DNA from 2 places in the Micromonospora sp. NBC_01655 genome. Region 2 is predicted to be linked to the other one. Evidence: predicted binding sites of a transcription regulator. Region 2 holds the regulator's gene; the other holds the start of a gene.

Region 1 (3,371 bases), 920 kb from region 2:
CGAGCGGGTCTTCTTCCTGTACCGGAAGTCGCTGCCGGCCGCCGGCTGAGCGGGACGCCCCGGGCCCGCGAATCGGGCATGGGCCTGTATAGCGCCGTTCGGCCGCGTGGGCCCATCGACGGCCCCTACCGTCTGGGTAGAGGAGGCGGTCATGAGCACGGACGACGAGCAGACCGACGACGCGCAGCCGGTCACCTGGGTGCCGGTCGAGGAGATCCCGGGACAACTGCCGTTCGACCGGCTGGACTACGGCGACGCCGAGCAGCTCGCGGAGATGACGGAGGCCGAGGAGCCCCCGGCCGAGGAGCCGGTGGTCCTGGTGGACGAGCCGATCCGCATCCACCCGCCGTACGACCGGCCCCGGAAGCGACGCAACCAGCGGCCCCTGCCGACGTGACCGGCGGGCCGGCAGACGACGGAAGGGGCGGGCCGTGTCGGCGGCCCGCCCCTTCGGCGTTCGGTGGAGCTGGACTCAGAAGTCCATGTCCCCGCCGCCCGGGCCAGCCGGGGCAGCCGGGGTCTTCTCCGGCTTGTCCGCGACGACGGCCTCGGTGGTGAGGAAGAGCGCCGCGATCGACGAGGCGTTCTGCAGCGCCGACCGGGTCACCTTGGCCGGGTCGATGATGCCCGCGGCCAGCAGGTCGACGTACTCGCCGGTCGCGGCGTTCAGGCCGTGACCCGCGTCGAGGTTGCGGACGCGCTCGACGACCACGCCGCCCTCAAGGCCGGCGTTGACGGCGATCTGCCGCAGCGGGGCGTCCAGCGCGATCTTGACGATCTGCGCGCCGGTCGCCTCGTCGCCGGTCAGGTCCAGCTTGTCGAAGGCGCTCTTGCCGGCCTGCACCAGCGCGACGCCACCACCCGGGACGATGCCCTCCTCGACGGCGGCCTTCGCGTTGCGGACGGCGTCCTCGATGCGGTGCTTGCGCTCCTTGAGCTCGACCTCGGTGGCCGCGCCGACCTTGATCACCGCAACACCGCCGGCCAGCTTGGCCAGGCGCTCCTGCAGCTTCTCGCGGTCGTAGTCGGAGTCGCTCTTGTCGATCTCGGCCCGGATCTGGTTGACCCGGCCCTGGATCTGCTCGGCGTCGCCGGCACCGTCGACGATGGTGGTCTCGTCCTTGGTCACCACGACCTTGCGGGCGCGGCCCAGCATGTCGAGGCCGACGGCGTCCAGCTTGAGGCCGACCTCCTCGCTGATGACCTGGCCACCGGTGAGGATGGCGATGTCGGCCAGCATGGCCTTGCGGCGGTCACCGAAGCCCGGCGCCTTGACGGCGACCGACTTGAAGGTGCCACGGACCTTGTTGACCACGAGGGTGGCGAGCGCCTCGCCCTCGATGTCCTCGGCGATGATCAGCAGCGACTTGCCCGACTGCATGACCTTCTCCAGGATCGGGAGCAGGTCCTTCACCGAGGAGATCTTGCTGTTGACGATCAGGAGGTACGGGTCGTCGAAGACGGCCTCCATACGCTCCGGGTCGGTCATGAAGTACGCGGAGATGTAGCCCTTGTCGAAGCGCATACCCTCGGTGAGCTCAAGCTCCAGGCCGAAGGTGTTGCTCTCCTCGACGGTGATGACGCCTTCCTTGCCGACCTTGTCCATCGCCTCGGCGATGATCTCGCCGACGGTGCTGTCACCGGCGGAGATGGAGGCGGTGGAGGCGATCTGCTCCTTGGTCTCGACGTCCTTGGCGAGCTTGGACAGCTCCTCCGAGACGCTGGCCACGGCGGCCTCGATGCCCCGCTTCAGGGCCATCGGGTTGGCGCCGGCAGCCACGTTGCGCAGGCCCTCGCGAACCAGGGCCTGGGCCAGGACGGTCGCCGTCGTCGTGCCGTCACCGGCGACGTCGTCGGTCTTCTTCGCGACCTCCTTGACCAGCTCGGCGCCGATCTTCTCGTACGGGTCCTCGAGTTCGATCTCCTTGGCGATGCTCACACCATCGTTGGTGATGGTGGGGGCACCCCACTTCTTCTCGAGCACCACGTTGCGGCCCTTGGGGCCGAGGGTCACCTTCACGGCGTCGGCGAGCTGGTTCATGCCCCGCTCGAGGCCGCGGCGAGCCTCTTCGTCGAACGCGATCATCTTGGCCATACGGCGTTGTCCTCCTGGACACTCACGGGCCACCCGAGTGTGTGTCCCGGATGGGCCGCCTGGTGTACGCACCTTGAGACGTCGCCACCTGGCGACGACGACGTCTCCTCGGCCGGGCCGGATAGCCCGCGACGACCGGCCATGTGCCACCCGACGGTTGCCCGCCGGGAGGCCGTGGCCCCACCGCCCCGACCGCTGGCACTCACGGTATGCGAGTGCCAATGACTTGTTTAGCACTCTGCCTTGCCGAGTGCAAGCACGATGCCGTGTCCGGGCCCGACCCACGCGTCCTGACCAGCACGGCCCGCCGGCCGGTTCAGCCGAGTTCACCCGCCAGCAGGACGACGGTCACCGGGCCCGTACGCCCGCCGCCCCGGAGCACGTCACGCCCGGCTCACTCAGACGAGCCGGGCGGGTGGGCCCGACCAGGTGGGCCGGGGCCGCCGAGGGCCGGGGCTGCGGCGCACACGACGTTCCGGGCGTCTGGCGGGGCCGCATGGGCCGACAGCCCGGGCGCGCGGAGCGAGCCAACGGCCGGGCGGGACGAGCCAACAGCCGGGCCGGACGAGCCAACGGCCGGGCGGGCGGACCCAGGATGGCGGGGCAGGCCCGGAGCCGGTCGCACCGGACGGTACGCGTTCGAAGGGCGACATCGGGCCGAGCCGGCTCCGCGCGAGCGCGACGGAACGGCCGGCAGGCCGGGGGAAGGCCGGGGCGGCCGTCGAGCCGTGGGCCGGCGGCACGCCGGGCGGCGTGGGCACCGGCGGCGCGACCGGGGTGGGCGGCAGCCGAGGTGCGGCGGCGGGCCGCCAGCACCAGCGTCAGCAGGGCGCGAGAGAGCGCCGGGACCCCTGGGAGCGCCCGCCGGCTGCGGCGCAGCACGCCGACGCACCGGGCGAGCCGACTCCCCGCGTCAAGAACCAGCCCCGCGTCGCCGCCCCGTCGCGGTCGATCGCATCCGGCCGGCGCGGCCGTTCGCTGGGGCACGGGACATTCGCTGGGGCACGTGCCGGTCGGCCCGGGTCCGCCCGCCCGCGGACCCCGGAACCGCTCGGCGGGTCAGACGACGACGCGGACCCGCTCGGCCTGCGGGCCCTTCTGCCCCTGGGCGATCTCGAACTCCACCCGCTGTCCGTCGTCCAGCGCCTTGTAGCCGTCCATCTCGATCGCGGAGAAGTGGACGAAGACGTCCTGCCCCCCGTCGACGGCGATGAAGCCGTAACCCTTTTCGGCGTTGAACCACTTCACGGTGCCCTGTGCCACGGTGCACTTCCTC
Region 2 (3,371 bases):
CGGCCGGGTACGCGGCCGGCCGGGCCGTGCTCACCCTGCGCGGCCGGCTGTTGGCCGACGCGGTCGTCCGCGACCTGCTGCCCTGACGGGGTGACCCGCCCGGCCGGGGGAGCGGCCGGTCGGGGTCACTTGATCAGGCTGACGGTCATCGGGTAGCGGTAGGGGGTGCCCTCGTTCGCCTTGATGCCGGCGATGATGCCGAAGATGATGCCGATGATCATGGCGGCGAACCCGATCAGCAGGCCCACCAGGATGCAGGTGAGGATCCAGCCGATCAGGGCGATGACGGACCAGAGGAGCTGGAAGTTCAGCGCCGCCACCGCGTGGGCGCGGACCGTCGGCGACTGGTTGCCCCGGGCGAGGAGGGCGATCAGCGGCGCGAGCCAGCCGAGCACGCCGCCGCCGATGAACATCCCCGCCGCGCCACCGAAGTGGGCGACCAGGATCCAGGTCTTGTCCTCGTTGTTGGCGTAGCCGCCGGAGGGCGCACCGCCGGTCGGATATCCGCCACCCGGCGGAAAGCCGCCGGGAGGCGGGTAGCCGCCCGCCGAGGGCTGGCCGGCGGAGGGCGGCGGGTAGCCACCGGGCGGGGGATAGCCACCGGGAGGCGGGTAGCCACCGGGCGGCGGATAGCCACCGGGCGGGGGATAGCCGCCCACCCCGGGCGCCCCGGAAAGTGGCGCGGTGGGCGGCTCGTCCGGCGACGAACCGTACGGTGCCGACGGCGGGTTGGCCTCGGGCGGGTAGCCGCCGGAGTCGCCTCCGGGAGGGCGAGGTGGTTCAGTCATGTACGTCACGGTAGGTGCTGTCGGCAAGGAGGCACCAGAGCGACACTGGTCGGGTCCGAGGGGATGATCGGCTGGCGGAGCCGGCGCACCGCCCCGTCGCCCGGCTGCCGCCGCCGGGCCGACGGTCCGTCGGTGATCTTACCGACGGCGGGGCAGCCGACGTAGACTGGCACTCGTTACAGTCGAGTGCCAGGCTTCGACGACCGGCAGGCCGGCCCCGGGTGCCGCCACCGCGACGCCGGGCCCCGACGTGCGACAGGAGGTAAGGGGAGTGGGTCTCGACGACCGCAAGCTCGCCGTGCTCCGCGCGATCGTCGAGGACTACGTCGCCACCCAGGAGCCGGTCGGCAGCAAGTCCCTGGTCGAGCGCCACCAGCTCGGCGTCTCGTCGGCGACCGTCCGCAACGACATGGCGGTGCTGGAGGAGGAGGGGTACATCCGGCAGCCGCACACCAGCGCCGGGCGGGTGCCCACCGACCGGGGCTACCGGCTCTTCGTCGACCGGCTCTCCCGGGTCAAGCCGCTCAGCCCCGCCGAGCGCCGGGCCATCGAGCGCTTCCTGGTCGGCGCGGTCGACCTGGACGACGTGGTGCACCGCACCGTCCGGCTGCTGGCCCAGCTCACCCGGCAGGTCGCCGTGGTGCAGTACCCGTCGCTGGCCCGGTCCTCGGTGCGGCACCTGGAGCTGGTGCCGATCTCCACCACCCGGCTGATGCTGGTGATGATCGCCGACACGGGCCGGGTCGAGCAGCGGCTGGTCGAGCTGCCCGCGCCGGTCCCCGCCGCCGACGTCACCGACCTGCGCCGGCTGGTCAACGAGAAGCTGGTCGGCAGCCGGCTGTCGGAGACCCCGCCGCTGGTGCAGGCGCTGGTCGAGGAGTCGGCGGCGCACCTGCGCCCAGCCATGACCACGCTGTCCACGGTGCTGCTGGAGACGCTGGTCGAGCGGCACGAGGAGCGCATCGCGCTGGCCGGCACCGCCAACCTCACCCGGGGCGGCCTGCTGGACTTCCAGGGTTCGCTGCGGCCGATCCTGGAGGCGCTGGAGGAGGAGGTGGTGATGCTCAAGCTCATCGGCGAGGTCGAGTCGACCACCACCCGGGTACTGATCGGCGACGAGAACGAGATCGACAACCTGCGCGCCGCCTCGGTGGTGAGCACCGGGTACGGGCCGGGGGCGACCGCGCTCGGCGGCCTGGGCGTGCTCGGCCCCACCCGGATGGACTACCCCGGCACCATCGCCACGGTGCGGGCCGTGGCACGCTACGTGGGCGAGCTGCTGGCCCAGAACTGACCAGTCAGGGCCGACGGCCGGCTCCGGCCGCCGACCGGCGCAACGCGAGACGAACATGAGGACACGGAACGCAGTGGCCAGGGACTACTACGGCATCCTCGGCGTGAGCCGGGAAGCCTCCGACGACGAGATCAAGCGCGCCTACCGCAAGCTGGCGCGGCAGTTCCACCCGGACGTGAATCCGGACCCGGAGGCACAGGAGAAGTTCAAGGACATCAACGCCGCGTACGAGGTCCTCTCGGACGACCGGAAACGGCAGATCGTCGATCTGGGCGGCGACCCGCTGGCCCCGGGTGGCGGGGGCGCCGGCCCGGGCGGGCCCGGTGGGGCCGGCCCGTTCGTCGGCTTCCAGGACATCATGGACGCCTTCTTCGGCGGCGCGGCCGGCGGCGCGCGCGGGCCGCGCCCGCGTACCCGGCCGGGGGCCGACGCGATCCTGCGGCTGGAGCTGGACCTGCACGAGACGGCGTTCGGCGTCGAGGCGCCGATCACCGTCGACACCGCCGTGCTCTGCACCACCTGCTCCGGCGCGGGCACCGCCGCCGGCACCCACCTGGCCACCTGCGAGGCGTGCGCCGGCCGGGGCGAGGTGCAGTCGGTGCAGCGCACCTTCCTCGGCCAGGTGGTCTCCGCCCGGCCGTGCACGGTCTGCCAGGGCTACGGCACCACGATCCCGCACCCCTGCCCGACCTGCGCCGGCGACGGGCGGGTGCGCACCCGCCGCTCGCTGACCGTCAAGATCCCGGCCGGGGTCGAGGACGGCATGCGCATCCGGCTGGCTCAGCAGGGCGAGGTCGGTCCCGGCGGCGGCACCGCCGGCGATCTGTACGTGGAGATCCACGAGCGACCGCACGACGTCTACTCCCGCAAGAGCGACGACCTGCACTGCCGGGTGACCGTCCCGATGACCGCCGCCGCGCTCGGCACCCGGCTGACCATCAAGACGCTGGACAGCGAGGAGACGGTCGACGTCAAGGCCGGCACCCAGCCGGGCAGCACCCTGCGGCTGCGCGCCCGGGGCGTGCCGCACCTGCGCGGCACCGGTCGCGGCGACCTCTACGTCCACCTCGACGTGCGGACCCCGACCAAGCTCGACGCCGACCAGGAGAAGATGCTGCGCGACTTCGCCAAGACCCGGGGCGAGGAGGTCGCCGAGCTGTCCAAGCAGGGCGGCTTCTTCTCCCGGATGCGCGACGCGTTCAACGGGCACCCCTGACCCCGTCTTCCGGCCTCGCCGCCCCGGTTCCCCGCCGGGGCGGCTAGCCTGATCGTCGTGTCCGCGCCGCTGT

The links. The regulator HrcA, encoded in region 2, represses chaperone genes, less so after heat shock. The targets are predictions, from matches to a motif close to GGTTNGCACNCTCNNNNNGAGNGTGCNAACC.
Region 1: groL (chaperonin GroEL) is a predicted target of HrcA. The motif match lies at 2,289-2,319, and genes of this name have one in related genera.

The regions. Positions count from the first base shown of each region.
Region 1 covers NZ_JAPEQF010000001.1:1,149,308-1,152,678, reverse strand. Annotated here, with positions in the region: gene OOK41_RS05490 (GNAT family N-acetyltransferase) at 1-49, shown strand, start outside; gene OOK41_RS05485 (hypothetical protein) at 152-397, shown strand; gene groL (chaperonin GroEL) at 473-2,095, opposite strand; gene OOK41_RS05475 (cold-shock protein) at 3,155-3,358, opposite strand.
Region 2 covers NZ_JAPEQF010000001.1:2,069,962-2,073,332, forward strand. Annotated here, with positions in the region: gene hemW (radical SAM family heme chaperone HemW) at 1-86, shown strand, start outside; gene OOK41_RS09905 (DUF4870 domain-containing protein) at 126-788, opposite strand; gene hrcA (heat-inducible transcriptional repressor HrcA) at 1,060-2,082, shown strand; gene dnaJ (molecular chaperone DnaJ) at 2,156-3,298, shown strand; gene OOK41_RS09920 (16S rRNA (uracil(1498)-N(3))-methyltransferase) at 3,356-3,371, shown strand, end outside.